3 regions of the Mesorhizobium sp. P2_F8 genome follow, and region 2 is predicted to be linked to each of the others. Evidence: riboswitches for the same ligand, from Rfam matches in the RefSeq annotation. Region 2 holds a riboswitch; each other region holds the start of a gene.
What was found. Region 2 has a riboswitch for cobalamin ahead of AC1DZP_RS28675 (CbtB domain-containing protein). Riboswitches for the same ligand answer to the same signal wherever they lie in the genome.

Region 1 (5,806 bases), on a different contig from region 2:
ATCCCGCCCGGGCAATATCTCGAGCAGGGATTTCCGGTCCTGTCAGCCGGCCCGACGCCGCGGGTGCGCACCGAGGACTGGTCGTTCACGCTGAAGCACGGGCCGCGGCCGATCAAGAAATGGAACTGGGCCGAGTTCAACGCGCTGCCCTTGACCAAGATGACGCGCGACATCCATTGCGTGACCGCATGGACAAAATTCGACACGCCATGGCAAGGCGTGCTTGTTGACGACATCCTCGCCGATGCCGGCATCGAGCCGCCGACCGCCTTCACGCTGGCGCATTCCTTCGACGGCTATTCCACCAACGTGCCGACCAAGGACCTCACCGCCGGCAAGGCGATGGTGGCTCTGCTTTACGAAGGCAAGCCGATCACGCCTGACCATGGCGGCCCGGCGCGGCTGCTGGTGCCGCATCTCTATTTCTGGAAATCGGCCAAATGGCTGAACGGCCTGCAGTTCACCGAGCGCGATGAGCCGGGTTTCTGGGAATTGCGCGGCTATCACATCTATGGCGACCCTTGGCGCGAGCAGCGCTACACGAACGATCCATGAGCGACGCTGCGGCAGTGCAATCGCCCTGGCAGACAGTCAGGATCGTCCGTATCGAAAAGCGCACGCCGCGTGTCACCAGCTTCTTTTTCCAGCCATCGCGGCCTTTCACCTATCTTGCCGGTCAGCATGTCGACGTCAGGCTGACGGCGCCGGACGGCTATCAGGCGCGCCGCTCTTATTCCATTGCCTCCGCGCCCGGAGATGGCGGGGTGATCGAACTGGCGATCGAAAAACTCGACGATGGCGAGGTCTCGCCCTTTTTCCACGACGTCGCAGCAATTGGCGACGAGGTCGAACTGCGCGGGCCGCTCGGTGGGCATTTCATCTGGCCCGATGTCGATGGCGGGCCGGTTTTGCTGGTCGGGGGTGGTTCGGGCGTCGTGCCTTTGATGGCGATGGTCCGTCATCGCGCCAGGCGCAATTCGAGCGTGCCCATCACCCTGGTCCTTTCAGCGCGGATCTGGGACGAGGTGATTTTTCGTGACGAACTGGTTGCCCTCGACGATCGCAAGGACGGCTTCGACCTGGTGCTGACCCTGACGCGCGAAGCCGCACGCCGTCCAGCCGATTATTCGCGGCGGGTGGACGTTGCCATGATGGTGCAATCCATGGCGCACCTGCCCGGACCGCCTGATATCGCCTTCGTCTGCGGCTCCAACGCCTTCGTTTCGGCCGCCGCCCAAGCGCTGATCGATGCCGGCGTCGCAGCGGAGATCATCCGCACCGAGCGCTACGGAGTTTGAACGGACACGGCATTTCGAGAGGTTTCCCGTGTCGTCGTTCTGAGCCTTGGCATCGCCCGCCGGTCACGCCTCGATTTCGAGTGCAGAAAGCGGCTTCGAGCAGCAGGCGAGGATAAAGCCGTCGTCGATTTCGTGATCGAGGATGCCACCATTGTGGCTCATCTCGACATCGCCGGCGACCTTCTTCACCTTGCAGGTTCCGCAGAGGCCGAACTCGCAGGCAGCCGGAATCCGCACACCCGAGGCGCGGGCCGTCTGCAGCACGGTCTGGCCGGCGACGCATTCGGCCTCGACATCCGAAAGCGAAAACCGGATCGGTGTCGCGGCCTCGACGACAATGGCGGCGCCGTCTTCCACCGGCGAGGTGAACGGTGCCGGGATCTCCTCCACGACAGGCGCGGCAAAGCTCTCCTGATGGTACTTCGTCATGTCGAAGCCGGCGGCGTCCAGCATGCCGCGCACCGCGCGCATGAAGGGATCGGGGCCGCAGCAGAAGATTTCACGCTCGCGGAAATCGGGCGCCAGCAAGGGCAGCCGGATCGCGTCGATGCGGCCCATATGGCCAAACCAGCCCTCGCGGCTGGACCGCTCCTCGATCATGAAGCCGAGCGACAGGCCCGGCATGCGGCTGCCGAGCAGTTCGAGCTCCTTGCGGAAAATGATCTCTTCCGGGCGCCGCGCGCAATTGACGAAGCCGACATCGGTCCATGGTGCGCAGTCGTTCAGCCAACGCAGCATCGACATCATCGGCGTCACGCCCGAGCCGGCTGAAATGAACAGGTACTTGGCGGCCGGGTGGCTGTGCAGCGAAAAGTCGCCTGTCGGCCCATAGGCCTTGACGTGCGAGCCCGGCGTCAGATGGTCGAACATCCAGCGTGTGCCGATGCTGCCCGCTTGAGCCTTGATCGTCACCGCGATCGAGAACGGCCGCGATGGCGAAGACGACAGCGTATAGGTGCGCATCAGCGGCCCGTTGGCGGTCGGCAGTTCCAGCGTCACGAACTGGCCCGGCTTGTAGCGGAACCAGGTCTGGTTGTCGGAGCGGAAGGTGAAGGTCTTCACATCAGGCGCTTCGTCGCTGACGCCGATCACTTCCAGCACCTGGAGCCGGTCGTTCCAGGGCGTCATCTGGTCGAGATGGCGATAGAGGCCGAGATCCGTCATCGCATTCATCCTCTTGTCCTCACTCTTGCCCTGGGCATGTCGAGATACCAAAACCGCTGCGCATTCTTGGGCGACATGCACTAGGCAACGCTGCGCAGCGCCGGCCGGCCACCTTCGGCAAGGCGCGGGCCGATGAACGACGCGTACCACTCGACGAACTGGATGACGCCACCCTCATGCAGCTCCGAATAAGGGCCGGGCTCGTAGGCGGGCGACAGGATGCCGAAGGCGTTTTCCTCGACGATCCGCCGGTCCTGGTCGTTGGTCTCGGTCCAGACGTGGGTGAGTTCGTCGAGATCGTAATCGACGCCTTCGACCGCATCCTTGTGAACCAGCCATTTGGTTGTCACCGCGGTCTCCGTGGCGCTGATCGGCAACACCCGGAAGGTGACGGCGTGGTCGCCCAGAATGTGGTTCCAGGTCGTCGGATAGTGATAGAGCAGCAAGGAACCGATGCTGTCGGTTGAAACGCTGTCGGACAGGTTCTTCTTGACCGCACGCTTTCCCGTCATCGTGTAGCTGACGGCATTGCGCAGCAGCGGCGCGCGGGTGGCGCGGTACTGTCCGGCCGGGTCGATGCGGAATTTGCTCGGCAGGCCGGCCGCTTCGCATTTCGCCCAGTGCGCAAGCATTTCCGGGTCGCTGTCGGCGCCTTGCACGCCGGTCACCGTGGGTGCCTCTGGAAAAGTCTTGCAGAGCTCCGGATGATTGCCGGCGCAATGATAGCACTCGCGGTTGTTTTCCCAGACCAGCTTCCAGTTGCCCTTCTCGACAATGGTCGACTCGAACGCCACCTTGGCCTCGCGCAGCCGGTGCGGCAAAAGGTAGGGCTCGATCATTGCGCGCATCGGTGCGAAATCCGCCGGCTCCTTGGCCAGGCAGATGAAAATGTAGCCACCGACGCTTTGGCAGGCGACTGGCTTCAAGCCGAACTGGCTCTTGTCGAAACCGTCGGCCATCTGCCTGGCAAACAAGAGCCTTCCGTCCAGCTCGTAGGTCCATTGGTGATAGGGGCAGACCAGCTTTGCCGCCGTGCCCTTGTCGGAATTGCAGACGCGGCTGCCGCGATGGCGGCAGGAATTGTGGAAGGCGTTGATATTGCCCTTCTGGTCGCGGACAAGCACGACTGGATAGTCGCCAATCTGCGCCGTGATGTAGCTGCCCGGCTTCGGCAGCTCGCAATCATGACCGATGAACAGCCAGTCGCGATACCAGATCAGCTCCATGTCGAGCTTGAAATAGTCTGGATCGGTGTAGAAGGGCTGTTCCAGCGAAAAGCCTTGCCGGCGGCCGCTCAAGAGCCTCAGCATGTCGTTGCGAGCATCCATGTCCTGTCCTCGTTTCTAAGGACTGAACTGGTGGTGACGGAGGAAGGATTGGACGCAGGCCGGCGATGCGCCGGACATGCACTATCCGCCTCTTGACCGCCCACCGCGATCAGTCGAGTCTAGACATCTCGGGCTGGTTTCCGGGCTCTGGAGTTGTCCTTGCGGACCATCGCGACACCTTCCCAGGCGTTTGCCCAGTGGTCTCCCGTTGCGACTTGAACTCCACCACCGTTGCGGGGGCAGCGCCGGATTCTGACCGGCTTCCCAATTCTCCGCCTCGTCGTCACGAAGCGGCACCTGAGATGACATGATCTAATCACGATCGCGGGCGCGTCATCGGCATGAAAACGACATCGTATCCATGCGGCGCGACACGCTTGCGAAACGTTCCGGTCGGTGATCGCGAAGCGGAAGCCTATCTCTTGGGCAACCATAGCCGGCTCCAATCTCGTCGAAACTGACCCCTTGCCAGGAAGCAAAAAAGGTTAATGTTATCGAAAAGTGACTATTAGCTGCCGCTAAAATCGAACCGAACGGTTCGTTTCTGTTGACGGTGCGTGCAGGAGGTGTGAACGCTGGGCCTCCGACACAGTTGGTGATCGGGGTACCTGTTTCGTACAACTCTTTGATATAACTTGGAAAAACATTGAGTGTGGAAACCCCCGGCGCAATTTCAAGTGGTGGATTCTTGGTCCACGCGGAACAACTTCGTGATTGGAAATGGCTGGATGGCTCTCCCACATCGGGGCTGTCCGAACGACGCGATTTCTTCCCAAGACACGCCGCTAGACGGACGGCAAAAATAAGAAATACTGGAGTACCAAAAAATGAAAAAGATCATCCTCACTGCCGCCGCCCTTCTGGCCATTTCCGGCAGCGCCTTCGCGAACAGCGACCACTATGGTTCGAATGCCTCGGCAGCCACCGCTGCTGTCGACAGCTCGTACACCGCTTCGACCAAGAAGTCGGAGCCGGCTGCTCAGACGCCTGCCCAGGGTAGCAACCGCAACCTCTTCGGCAATAACTAACAGCCGATTCCCAGAAGGCGGCGGGCTCTCCCGCCGTCCTGGCGAAATCCAGAATTCAGGAGATTTGAAATGAAGAAGATCATGCTTGCTGCCGCCGCCGTCGTGGCGATCTCCGGCAGCGCTTTCGCCGCCAGCGACAACTACGGTTCGAATGGCGCCAACCAGCCTGCCGTCGGTTCGGTTGACAACTCTCAAACGGGCTCGATCCGCAACAGCGGTGGTTTCGTCGGCAAGCTGCTCAATTCGTCGGGTGACGTAGAGAGGTCCGCCCCTCAGAGCGCCGACCGCGACCTCTTCGGCAATCGCTAACAGCCGAAGTTGATTTCCAAAAAAGAGCGGCGGGCCTGGCCCGCCGCTCTTTTCGTGTCGAGACTTGGTTCTGTCTCAAGCCGCCTTTACTTCCGGCTGACGGAGCGAGAAGGAGTGCCCGTCCGCGTCGAAGATGTGAAGGTCGTTGGCGTCCGCGCTCAGCCGCAGCGTCGCACCGCGCTTGACCTCGACATTGCCAGGCAGCTTGGTCACCAGCGGCAGGTCGGCGCGGCCGATGTCGACATAGACAAGCTGGACTTCGCCGAGTTGTTCGACATAGTCGACCGTTCCCTCGAACAGATACTCCGTGCCGCTGGCGATGATCAGATCTTCCGGCCGCACGCCGAAACTCACCGCGGCACCCTTTGCCGAAGCCGGCGTTGCGATCGGCACGCTTGCCTTGCGGCCGCCGACATGGCTGACGACGGTCGGGTTTCCGGTCTTGTCGATGGTCGCCGGCAGGATGTTCATGGCCGGCGAGCCGATGAACTGGGCGACAAACAAATTGCCGGGCTTCTTGTAGAGGTCCATCGGCGTGCCGACCTGCTCGATATGGCCTTCCTTGAGCACCACGATGCGATCGGCCAGCGTCATCGCCTCGACCTGGTCGTGGGTGACGTAGATCATGGTCGTGTTGGGCATCGATTCCTTGAGTTTGGCGATCTCGATGCGGGTGGCG
Region 2 (5,806 bases):
CGGCCAGCATATGATTGGTCAGCCACAGTGTCAGGCAGTCGACAAGCACCGGCCGGTCGTCCGGCAGGGCCTCAAGCGTGCCGGCGAGATCGAGCGGTGCGTCGATGGTCGCCCAGCCCTCGCCGCGCCGCGAGCGGTGCAACGCGATACGCTCACGCATTTCGTCATCATAGGCTTGGGCCGTGGCGATATAGGTCCATGGCGAGGGTAGAACCGTCGCCWGGGTTTCGGCATGCGCGCTCTTGCCGGAGCGCGCACCGCCGATGATGAAGGTCAGCTTGCTGCGATCAGGCAAAGCTGTCGCGCAGGCTGGTCGCGGTGCCGGTGAAGCGGCCGCGCACCACGCCGACGACGGCGCCGAGCACCAGCCAGAACACCAGGTTGGTCACCGTAACCGCCACCACGAACTGGTGGTGCAGGCCTTCCGGGATCGGCGTCTCGAAACTGTCGGGCTGCGGTGCGCCGACAATATGCGGCGCGACGATCAGCAGGACGGCAAGGATCGCAAGCGGCAGCGACTTGCGGAACGCGATCAGGCCGAGACCAGCCGCGGTCGCCACCACCGTCGCCCACCACCAGATCTGGCGCTGCGTGAGATCGGCCGCCGGCATCGCGGGTAATTCCGGTGGCAGGCCGAGGCCCGGTGCCAGCGTGAACACGGCAAAGCCTGCCAGACCCCAGAACACGCCCTGGCGCCAATTGCCGATGCCGCCGGCGAATTCGGAAACCGCGACCAGGATCAGCGCAAAACCGATTCCGGTGACGATATTGGCAACCACGCTGAAGGCGAAACGCTCGAAACCGTCGGCCGGCGCCCAGCCTTCGTCTTCCGCCGCCGGAGCGGCTGCTTCCGCCGGCGCCGGGGCGGCAGAGCTCATCGCATTCCCCGCCGGAGCGGCTGTGCTCATTGCGCTGGAATCGGTTGCGGCCGGAGCGGCATGGTCATGGTGATGGCCGCCGCCGGCCTGTTCGTAGACTTCCGCCTTGAGGATCAGCGGCACGGTGGCATAGGCCTGCAGGCAGGCGAGAACGACGCCGGCCACGAGCCCTGCGATCGCCGCGATGAACACGACGTTGCGAAACAGGTTCATGATGTCAAATCCTCGTCAGTGGCAGGGAAACGCCATCGAATGGCGATAGTCGTGAGCCGCATTGTGGACCGCATCGATATGCGAGAAGCCGACAAAGCCGACGACGAAGATGCCGAGCAGCGCCACCAGTGCAAGCTGCATGAAGCGCGACTGCGAGGAGACGGAGGCGCCGAGGGAGACGGAAGCGGTAGTCATGTTTTGTCCTTTCACCCTCCACCCGAGGGCATCGAAGTCAGTTTCCTGTCGCCGGCAGGTCTCCTGGCTCGCGGATCAGCGCCCTTCCCCACCTTCCCGAAGAGAAACCTTCAGTGGCATATGGAGAGGACTACCGCACACAGTTGCGGGGGCAGCCACGGCATTGGGCCAACAAGTCCGCCCGCACCGCATTCCCTCTTGGCTCCAAACGGAACCGACGACAACGCGACTATAGGGAAAATCGCCGCGACCGGCAAACCAAATTCCGCCGACAACCAGCGCGATTGCGCCATGCAGATAAATCGGTTCTCCGGCACAACAATTGACAATTCCCATGGTCGGGTGTCGGCTGACAAATCCACAGGAAGCCAGCCATGCAGCCCATTGCCAGCGAGCGCGATCCTTACAACGGCCTGACCCGGGCCGAACCGACGCTGCCATCGTCGGCCTATTGGGATGCGGACAGTTATCAGCGCGATCTCGACGCCATCTGGTACAAAAGCTGGTTGCTCGTCTGCCGCCAGGCCGACCTTGCGCAGCCGCTTTCATTCCGCACCTTCCGCGTCGGCACGCAGGAAATCGTCGTGCTCCGAGACGAAACCGGCGAACTGCGCGCCTTCCACAACACGTGCCGCCATCGCGGCTCGCAGCTTTGCCAGGAAAGCGAAGGCCGGCTGAAGGCTCGGCTCATCACCTGCCCATACCATGCCTGGTCCTATTCGCTGCGCGGCGATCTCGTGCGCGTGCCGTCGAAATCGCTGCCGGAAGGCTTCGACAAGGCAAATCATCCGCTCTATCGCGTGGCACTCTCGGTGTGGCGCGGTTTTGTCTTCGTCAATCTGCAGGAGGACGCCGCCGGCTCGGCGGAAACATCCTTCGATCCAGCGTCCGGCAGTCTCAGCAACTGGCCGCTGGAAACGCTTGTTACCGGCCATGTGCTGCGCAAGGTGATGAACTGCAACTGGAAGGTCTTTTGGGAGAACTTCAACGAGTGCCTGCATTGTCCGGGCGTCCACAAGGACCTGTCGCGGCTGGTGCCGATCTATGGCCGCGGCCTGATGGGTCGCCATGACGATCCCGAATGGTCCCGCCACGCCGACAATGACGCGCCGGAGTTTTCCGGCGGCCTGCGCGCCGGCGCGCAGACATGGTCGCGCGACGGACAGGCGCATGGGCCGGTCTTCACCGGCCTCACATCAGCCGAACGCGCCGCCGGCCAGACCTACGCCACCAACCTGCCGTCGATGTTCATCGTCGGGCATGTCGACTATATCAGGACCGTGCGGCTGGTGCCGCTTGGCCCCGAGCAGACCGAGCTTGTCGCCGAATGGCTGTTTGCGCCCGAGGCGCTTGATGCAACCGACATCGACAACATCGTCGCCTTCGGCAAACAGGTGCTGGAGGAGGATGCAGGGATCTGCGAGGTCAACCAGAAAGGCTTGCGCTCGATGCGCCACGCGGCCGGCGTGCTGATGCCCGAGGAGTACGACCTGCACCGCTTCCACAACTGGATCCGCGAACGGCACGCAGCGGCTACCCCCAAGCCCTGATGATCACAGCGATTTCGGCAGGTATCGCCACGTCACGAAGCCGCAGACCGCCGCCAGCAGGCCGAGCGTGACGAACACCGAGCCCAGCCCGAAGAACGCCAGCACCACCGAATAGACCAGCGGCGGCGTCAGTTCGGAAAAGTCGAGATAGGTCCGGTAGACCGCAGCCATCTGCGACCTTTCATAGGATCGTACCGAGCGCATGAAGGCGGTCGAGCCCAGTGCATCGAGCGCGATGGTGAAGAAAGCGCCGCAGAGCAGAAAGGCCCCGGTGAGCAGCGGCACGGTTTGGCCGACCGCACCCGCCGCCAGCAGCATGGCCGACATGGCGAAATAGGCAAATGTCATCGTCCGGCGGCCACCGAAGCGCTTGCCCGCCTTGCCCCAGAAGATGGCCATGAACAGCAGCGCATTGCCGGCCGAAACCAAAAGACCGCCGGCCAGCTTGCCCTCGCCGGTGATGACCATGAACAGCGGCCCGTAGACGAAGAACGTCGTCCAGAAACAGGAGCGGCCAAAGGCGATCAGCCAGGCCAGCCGCAACCTGGGCTGGGCGACGAAGCGGCCGATATTGGCGAGCGGATTGGCCGGCCGCGTCTTGCCAGGGCGGATCGATGGGTTGTCGCCGAGCCGATAGGTCCAGAACAGCGCCAGCAAGGCCAGCGCGAACACCGCCACCGCACCATGCGCGGCGTAGATGCCGAAGCGCGTGTAGAGGAAGATGCCGAGCGTTGGCCCGCCGGTCCAGGCCAACATCGACCACGCCATGCGCAGTGATTCGGCCTGCATGAAATCGGTCTTGCGGATGTGGTCCATGATGTAGAGGTTGAGCGTGATCGACAGCGCGCTGGCGCCCATCACGCGGCACAGCATGCCGGCCAATTGTCCGGCAAGCGTATGGGTGACGAAGAACAGCGAGCCGATGGCCAGCAGGCAGGCGCCGGCCGTGTAGACCCAGCGCCGGGCGAAGCGGCGGATCAGCATCGGCATGAACAGCGTTACCGACAGGCCGAGCATCGCCACGATGGTGTAGAGGATCGAGACGATCTGCTCGTTATGCAGGATCTCGTAGGCCTGGATCGGGATGACGCTCGACACCGTGGCGCGGGCGAAGGATTCGACCGCATAGAGCGAGGCGAAGGTGCGCGCGTCGGCCGGCCGCAAGGCCGGCAGCCAGACCGGGTGGCGCACATGGGTGGACATTGCTTCCCCAAAGCAGAATCAGCGGGTCAAATCTGCCGTGGTGATTCCTGCGCGGGTAACAGGAAACCGACGCCTATCCGGCAAAAGCGAAGTCGGCCAAAGGCTTTCCGACGCTGGCCTAAAGCGGCGCCTGATCCAGCGTCTGCCGAAGCTGCCGGCCTTCTTTTGTCCGGGGCAACCGTGATAGTCGTCTTGCGGGGCTGAATCAGAAATACGAGACCATGAGCATCCACACGCCGACCGCACCCGTTCAGGATCGACCGAAGCGCATCGTCGCCATCGACATCGTGCGCGGCATCGCGCTCATCGCCATGGCGAGCTATCATTTCACCTGGGACCTGGAATTCTTCGGCTATACCGACCCGGGCCTCACCGCCTTCGGCTGGTGGAAGATCTACGCGCGCTGCATCGCCTCGACCTTCCTGTTCCTGGTCGGCGTCAGCCTGTGCCTCGCCCATGGCCGGCAAATCCGCTGGAACGGCTTCTGGAGGCGCTTCGCCATGGTCGCGGGAGCGGCGATCGCCATCTCGGTTGTCACCCGCATTGCCACCCCGGACGGTTTTATCTTCTTCGGCATCCTGCACGAGATCGCGCTGGCCAGCCTGCTCGGCCTCGCCTTCCTGCGGCTGCCGGCGCTGCTGACGCTGCTTGTGGCAGTGCTGGTCATCGCAGCGCCCGTCTATCTGCGCTTCGAGGCCTTCGACCATCCGTGGCTGTGGTGGATCGGCCTGTCGGCGATCAATCCCCGTTCCAACGACTACGTTCCGCTGTTTCCGTGGTTCGGCGCCGTACTTGCAGGCATCGCGGTAACTAAACTCGCCTCCGCTTCGGGCCTGCTGGCCCGGCTTGCCGAATTGACACCCGGCCGCTGGGCCAACCCGCTGGTCTTCATCGGCCGCCACAGCCTGGCCTTCTACCTGATCCACCAGCCGCTTTTGATCGGCTGTGTGTGGCTGTTCGCGCAAGTCATGCCGGCCAAGGTCGAAACCCCGCAGGTGAACTTCCTGAAGACCTGCCAGTTGTCTTGCGAGCAGTCGCGCGACACCGAATTCTGTTCGAGCTACTGTGTCTGCATGCTCGACACGCTCGAGAGCGAAGCCTCACTTGATCGGCTCTACAACAACGACCAGACTGCCGAATGGAAGACGCATATATCCGATCTCGCCGGTATGTGCACCGCCAAGACCGAAGACAAGATGACGGAGGGAGGGGTCAAATGACCGAGAACCAGCCGAAGGCAGGGCTCATACCGTGGCCGCCGGTGATCTACGTTGCTGCCATCGCCATCAGCATCGCACTCGGCCTGCTCTATCCCCTGCCCTGGATTGGCGACCTTTTGGGCGATATCCTGTTCGCCGCCGGCTGGGTGGCCCTGCTCGGCGTCGCGGCACTCTGGTTCACCGCGATCCGCACCATGATTCGGGCCAAGACCACGCTCAATCCCAACGCGGTGCCCGATCACCTGGTTACCACGGGCCCCTTCGGCATCACCCGCAATCCGATGTATCTGGCCAACACGCTGCTGTTGATCGGCGTCGCCTTTGTCTCGGGGATCGTATGGTTCCTGCCGCTCGCCTTCATCGCGGCCTATGCCACGCAAAAGATCGCCATCGAGGGCGAGGAAAAGGTGCTGGCGGCGAAATTCGGCAAGAAATACCGGGATTACGCCAAAAGAGTGCGGCGCTGGATTTGAACGCGCTAGGTGTTGACGCCGAGTTCGACGAGCCGCTCGACGCAGGATTCCTCAGCCTGGTCGAGTTCGGCCAG
Region 3 (5,806 bases), on a different contig from region 2:
CAAGGAGATGATCGCCGAGACGCGCGCCAAGCTGATCGCGGCGGCCCGCCACGCCTTCGGCACGATCGGCTATGCCCAGGCGTCGATGGATGATTTCACCGCATCGGCCGGACTGACGCGCGGCGCACTCTATCATCACTTCGGCGACAAGAAGGGCTTGCTGCAGGCGGTTATCGCCGAAATCGACGGGGAGATGGCGGCGCGCGTGAACGAAGTGGCGTCGAAAGCACCGACCCGCTGGCAGCATTTCGTCGACGAATGCACGACCTATATCGAAATGGCGTTGGAGCCGGAAATCCAGCGCATCATGTTCCGGGATGGCCCGGCCGTGCTGGGGGATCCTGCACAATGGCCGAATGCCAATGCATGTGTCGGTTCAATGACCGATCATCTGACCAGACTGCAGGAGGAGGGCGTGGTCGTTCCCAGCCTCGACCCCGAGACTGCCTCGCGGCTGATCAACGGGGCGAGCAGCCAGGCAGCGCAGCGGATCGCCAATTCGAGCGACCCCGAAGCGACGTCGAAGAAGGTGGTGGCGGCCTTTAAGCAGTTGCTCGAAGGCTTGCTCAAGAAGCAGGATTCCCAGCCGAACTGAAATCCCCATTGCTGGTCTGGCGCGCCACTGCCCACGATTGACAACAGCCGGTTTCAGCGCATCCTCTCGCGCCATCTCTGAGCGGAGATTCGGGGGCATGTGGGATTTCAATATCGGCAGGTCGGTGTCCATCATGATGCGGACCTGGCCCTTCATTGTCTTTCGCATGATCGTCTATTTCGGCATCACGCTGGCCTATATCGTCGCGACCGGCACGGGCGCCTCCGTTGGCTACGGCGTTGGCCATATCTCCACCGACCCGGACGGGCCGCTGTCCTTTGCCCTGTGGGGCGGCGTGGTCGGCTTCGGCATCGTCTCGATCGCCGTCTACTGGATCCGCGAATACATCCTTTATGTCGTCAAGGCCGGCCATGTCGCGGTCATGGTCCACCTGGTCGACGGCCGCGACATTCCCGACGGCCAGAACCAGATTGCCTATGCCAAGGACATCGTGACCCAGCGTTTTGCCGAGGCCAACATCCTTTTCGTCGTCGACCAGCTGGTCAAGGGCGCCATTCGCGCCATCACCGGGCTGCTCGGCGGCATCGCCGCTTTCCTGCCGATCCCGGGCCTGGGCGGCCTAGTCAGCTTCATCAACACGGTGATCCGCCTGTCGCTGACCTTTGTCGACGAGATCATCCTTGGCTACAACATCCGCATCAATTCAGCCTCGCCGTTCGAGACTGCCCGCCAAGGCGTCGTGCTCTATGCCCAGAACGGCAAGATCATGGTCAAGAACGCCGTTTGGCTGGCGGTCATCATGTGGGGCGTCTCGTTCGTTATCTTCCTGCTGATGCTGGCGCCTGCCGGCGCCATTCTTTTCCTCATGCCCGGGCAGCTTGCCGGCTGGGCTTTCGTGCTCGCCATCGTCTTCGCCTGGGCCTTCAAGGCGGCGTTCATCGAACCCTTCGCCATCGCCTGCCTGATGCAGGTCTATTTCAGGACCATTGAGGGCCAGGTGCCCGATCCCGCCTGGGACGCCCGGCTAGCCGAAGCGTCGTCGAAGTTCAGGGAACTCAAGGACAAGGCGCTGGCCTCCTTCGGCGGTTCGCGCTGGGGCACGGCCGGCGCGACGCGCTGATCGGCAGTGGTCGCCGGCGCGGCATCGACCCCGTTGAGGCGCGCCACGGTCGATTTGAGCAACGCTTCACCTTGCCCGCAAAAGGTCTCGCTCATGATCAGTTCCGGCAGCGGCAAGCGGCGGCCCCAGCCATGCGCTTCGAGGTCCGGCTTTGGCGCGAACTCGGAAACACGGCCGACGCAGAGATAGGCGACCGGCGTAACATGCTCGGGAATTGACAGCAGGCTTTTCAATGCCTGCGCCTCGATGATGCTGACCCAGCCGACCCCGACACCCTCGGCGCGCGCCGCCAGCCAGAAGTTCTGCACCGCGCAAACCGTGCTGTAGAGGTCCATCTCCGGATTGTGCCAGCGCCCCAGCGGCGAACCCTTCGAACGCTGCCGGTCGCAGGTGATGCAGATGTTGAGCGCGCTTTCGCAGATGCCTTCCAGCTTGAGCTTGCGGTAGAGCGCCTGTCGTTCTTCCGCGATGGCCGGCAGTTCCTGCTCTCGCGCCGCCAGGAACAGGTCACGCACTTTTTCCCGTCGCTCGGCATCGCGAATGACGATGAAATTCCAAGGCTGCATGAAGCCGACCGACGGCGCATGGTGCGCGGCAAGCAGCAGCCGCGCCAGCACCTCATCGTCGAGCGGGGCTGGCAGGAAATGGCCGCGCACGTCGCGCCGCGTGAACATGGCGCGATAGACCGCATCGCGCGCACTCTGGTCAAATCCGTCGCCAACAGAGGCGGTCATGTGTGTTGGCATCGCGTGTCCCCTTGCGATTGCTGTGGATGTCTTCCGCCTGACCATGCGGATGACGATGCCTGCCAGGCCGGTCTTCTGGCTTGGGATCAACCCGCGTCCGGTGCCTTCCCGTCATCGACAGTGGCATTTACCGGCGCGGTCCCCCTTACAGCGTTGGGCACGCCACGGAGTTCAACCGTGTTCCCGATTCTCCCGCTTGCGGCGGGCACCAGGCAGTGGCGGCGACCTTACGCCGAAGCGCTGACGACGCCAATGCCTGCAGCGACACCAATGGACGCATGTGTGATTTTCCCCAGCCATCAGGCCACAACGCATGGCCATCGCGACGTCGGGGCACTAGATAGGGAAGATGACCACACGTCTCTATACCCATCCGATCTTCCTTGAGCACATCACGCCCCCCGGTCACCCTGAGCGGCCGGATCGCTTGCGCGCCATCGAGCGGGTGCTTGACGATGAAGCTTTTGTCGCGCTCGATCGCATCAAGGCGCCGGAAGGCGACGAGGCCACCATTCTCTACGCGCATCCCGCCGATTTCGTCGCCCGCGTCCGCGCCGCCATTCCCGACGAGGGCATCGCCCGCATCGACGCCGACACGTCAGTCAGCCCGAAGAGCTGGCAAGCGGCGATAACCGCGATCGGCGCCGCCAACGCCGCCGTAGACGATGTCTTTGCCGGCCGCGCCGACAACGTCTTCGTCGCCGCGCGGCCGCCCGGCCACCATGCCGAAAAAACCACGGCCATGGGCTTCTGCCTCTTCAACACGGCGGCGATCGCCGCGCGCTATGCGCAGAAGAAACATGGCGTCGAGCGCGTTGCGGTCGTCGACTGGGACGTCCATCACGGCAACGGCACGCAGGACATTTTCTGGGACGATCCGTCGGTGCTCTATTGCTCGACGCACCAGATGCCGCTTTATCCCGGCACCGGGGCGAAGAGCGAGACCGGCGCCGGCAACATCGTCAACGCGCCGCTGGCGCCGCAGACCGGCAGCGAGGTTTTTCGCGATGCCTTGCTGTCGCGTATCCTGCCGGCGCTCGACAATTTCGCGCCCGACCTGATCATCATTTCGGCGGGGTTCGACGCGCACCATCGCGATCCGCTGGCCGAGATCAATCTGACCGAGGATGATTTCGACTGGGCGACCGGCCAGCTGATGCAGCGCGCCACACGCCACAGCGGCAACCGGCTCGTCAGCCTGCTCGAGGGTGGCTACGATCTGCAGGGACTGGCATTTTCGGTCGCCGCCCATGTCGGGCGACTGATGAAAGGGTGAATGATGGCTGGAGAGACCAACGAAGACGTCAAGGCGATGAGCTTCGAGCAGGCACTCGACGCGCTGGAAAAGATCGTCGATGATCTGGAGCGTGGCGACGTGCCGCTCGACCAGTCGATCAGGATCTATGAGCGCGGCGAGGCGCTGAAGGCGCATTGCGACCGGCTGCTGAAGGCCGCCGAGGACAAGGTCGAGAAGATCAGGCTGTCGCGCGACGGCAAGCCGGTTGGAACCGAGCCGCTCGACGCCGACTGAGTCATGCTTCCCGAACGATGGTCTTGCCTCACCGGCTTTTGGACATGATCATAGTCGAGGATAGCAGCCGTCCCGATTGAAACGGCTTCAGGACAAGAGGAGGTTCGGAAACGATGTGCAGAAACATCAAGACCCTGTTCAATTTTGATCCGCCGGCAACCAATGACGAGGTGCGCGACGCCGCACTTCAGTTTGTCCGCAAATTGAGCGGAACGACGCGACCTTCGAAGCAGAACCAGCACGCCTTCGATCATGCGGTCGAAGCCATCGCGGCATCGGCGCGTGAGCTTCTCGATTCCCTCGAAACCCATCAGCATCCTCGCAATCGCGAAGAGGTGGCCGCCAAGGCGCGCGCGAAATCAGCGATCCGTTTTGCCTGATGCGACAAGCAGGCACGGCCGCTGACAAGGAGAGTCCATGAGCTTCTTCCCCGGGAAAGACCCTGAAGTCGGCGACGCCTTTGCCAGCGACCAGATCGAGCTGATGGTCATTCCGAACGCCAAGGACATCGGTGGTTTCCAGGTACGCCGCGCATTGCCGACCGCCAAAAGACGGCTCGTCGGGCCTTTCATCTTCTTCGACCGCATGGGCCCGGCGATCCTGCGCGCGGGCCAGGCGCTCGATGTCCGTCCGCATCCGCATATCGGGCTGTCGACGGTGACCTATCTGTTCGACGGCAAGATCAGGCATCGCGATTCACTCGGCACCGAAATGGTCATCCAGCCCGGCGACGTGAATTTGATGACCGCTGGCCGCGGCATCGTCCATTCCGAGCGCACGCCGGAGGAATTGCGTGGCGCGCCGATGTCGGTCTCCGGCCTGCAGACATGGCTGGCACTGCCGGACGGCAAGGAGGAAGTGGCACCGGTTTTCGAGAACACCGCTGCCTTGCGCCTCCCCGAGATCGATGCCGAAGGCGTCACCGGGCGCGTCGTCATCGGCGACTTCCAGGGACTGCGGTCGCCGGTGAGGGCTCACTCCGAGACGCTTTATGCCGACCTCAGGCTGGCGCCGGGCGCCAGCGTGAAAATCCCGGCCGATGCGGAAGAGCGCGCCATCTACACGCTGGAGGGCGACGTTTCGATTTCAGGCGATGTTTTTCCAGCCGAGCGACTGCTGGTGTTCCGGCCAGGCGACGAGATCGTCGTATCGTCGGAAGGCGGCGCCCATTTCATGCTGTTCGGCGGCGCCTCGCTCGGCTCGAAGCGTTACATCTGGTGGAATTTCGTCTCGTCCTCCAAGGAGCGCATCGAACAGGCCAAGCAAGAATGGAAGACGGGCCGCTTCGATATCGTTCCTGGCGATGAGGAAGAATTCATCCCGCTGCCGGAAAGCTGATGCATGTCGCCCAAAAGTGACCCGGTTTTGGGAGAACGACATACATAAGGCAAAGACCTAAAGCCTGATCCGCGTCACTGACACGCATTTACTTTCGCCGGCCGGCGGCCTATCTCGCCCATGAACAGAAAGCCTGAGTAGGCCTACCCTTGAACGCAACGCCGCATACGCCCCTTCTCGACAAGGTCCGCATCCCGGCCGACCTGCGCACGCTTGCCGAGAGCGAATTGCCGCAACTGGCATCCGAGCTTCGTGCCGAACTGATCGACGCGGTGTCCCACACCGGCGGCCATCTTGGCGCCGGCCTTGGCGTGGTCGAGCTGACAGTCGCGCTGCATTATGTCTTCAACACCCCGGATGACCGGCTGATCTGGGATGTCGGCCACCAGGCCTATCCGCACAAGATCCTGACCGGCCGTCGCGACCGTATCCGCACCTTGCGCCAGGAAGGGGGCCTGTCCGGCTTCACCCGCCGCGCCGAGAGCGAATACGATCCCTTCGGTGCCGCTCACTCC

Region 1: another riboswitch for cobalamin. It lies ahead of AC1DZP_RS11695 (aromatic ring-hydroxylating oxygenase subunit alpha); the one in region 2 lies ahead of AC1DZP_RS28675 (CbtB domain-containing protein).
Region 3: another riboswitch for cobalamin. It lies ahead of bluB (5,6-dimethylbenzimidazole synthase); the one in region 2 lies ahead of AC1DZP_RS28675 (CbtB domain-containing protein).

The regions. Positions count from the first base shown of each region.
Region 1 covers NZ_JBFUFB010000004.1:192,782-198,587, reverse strand. Annotated here, with positions in the region: gene AC1DZP_RS11710 (sulfite oxidase-like oxidoreductase) at 1-555, shown strand, start outside; gene AC1DZP_RS11705 (ferredoxin reductase) at 552-1,298, shown strand; gene AC1DZP_RS11700 (FAD-binding oxidoreductase) at 1,362-2,462, opposite strand; gene AC1DZP_RS11695 (aromatic ring-hydroxylating oxygenase subunit alpha) at 2,543-3,790, opposite strand; cobalamin riboswitch at 3,905-4,106, opposite strand; gene AC1DZP_RS11690 (DUF680 domain-containing protein) at 4,618-4,818, shown strand; gene AC1DZP_RS11685 (DUF680 domain-containing protein) at 4,888-5,127, shown strand; gene AC1DZP_RS11680 (ABC transporter ATP-binding protein) at 5,203-5,806, opposite strand, start outside.
Region 2 covers NZ_JBFUFB010000014.1:72,983-78,788, reverse strand. Annotated here, with positions in the region: gene cobU (bifunctional adenosylcobinamide kinase/adenosylcobinamide-phosphate guanylyltransferase) at 1-295, opposite strand, end outside; gene AC1DZP_RS28680 (CbtA family protein) at 288-1,091, opposite strand; gene AC1DZP_RS28675 (CbtB domain-containing protein) at 1,107-1,286, opposite strand; cobalamin riboswitch at 1,323-1,520, opposite strand; gene AC1DZP_RS28670 (aromatic ring-hydroxylating oxygenase subunit alpha) at 1,661-2,836, shown strand; gene AC1DZP_RS28665 (MFS transporter) at 2,840-4,039, opposite strand; gene AC1DZP_RS28660 (heparan-alpha-glucosaminide N-acetyltransferase) at 4,261-5,259, shown strand; gene AC1DZP_RS28655 (methyltransferase family protein) at 5,256-5,732, shown strand; gene AC1DZP_RS28650 (MerR family transcriptional regulator) at 5,738-5,806, opposite strand, start outside.
Region 3 covers NZ_JBFUFB010000016.1:60,862-66,667, reverse strand. Annotated here, with positions in the region: gene AC1DZP_RS29985 (TetR/AcrR family transcriptional regulator) at 1-595, shown strand, start outside; gene AC1DZP_RS29980 (hypothetical protein) at 693-1,676, shown strand; partial or broken gene bluB (5,6-dimethylbenzimidazole synthase) at 1,793-2,410, opposite strand; cobalamin riboswitch at 2,471-2,650, opposite strand; gene AC1DZP_RS29970 (histone deacetylase family protein) at 2,772-3,698, shown strand; gene AC1DZP_RS29965 (exodeoxyribonuclease VII small subunit) at 3,702-3,953, shown strand; gene AC1DZP_RS29960 (DUF2277 domain-containing protein) at 4,067-4,333, shown strand; gene AC1DZP_RS29955 (pirin family protein) at 4,371-5,291, shown strand; gene dxs (1-deoxy-D-xylulose-5-phosphate synthase) at 5,441-5,806, shown strand, end outside.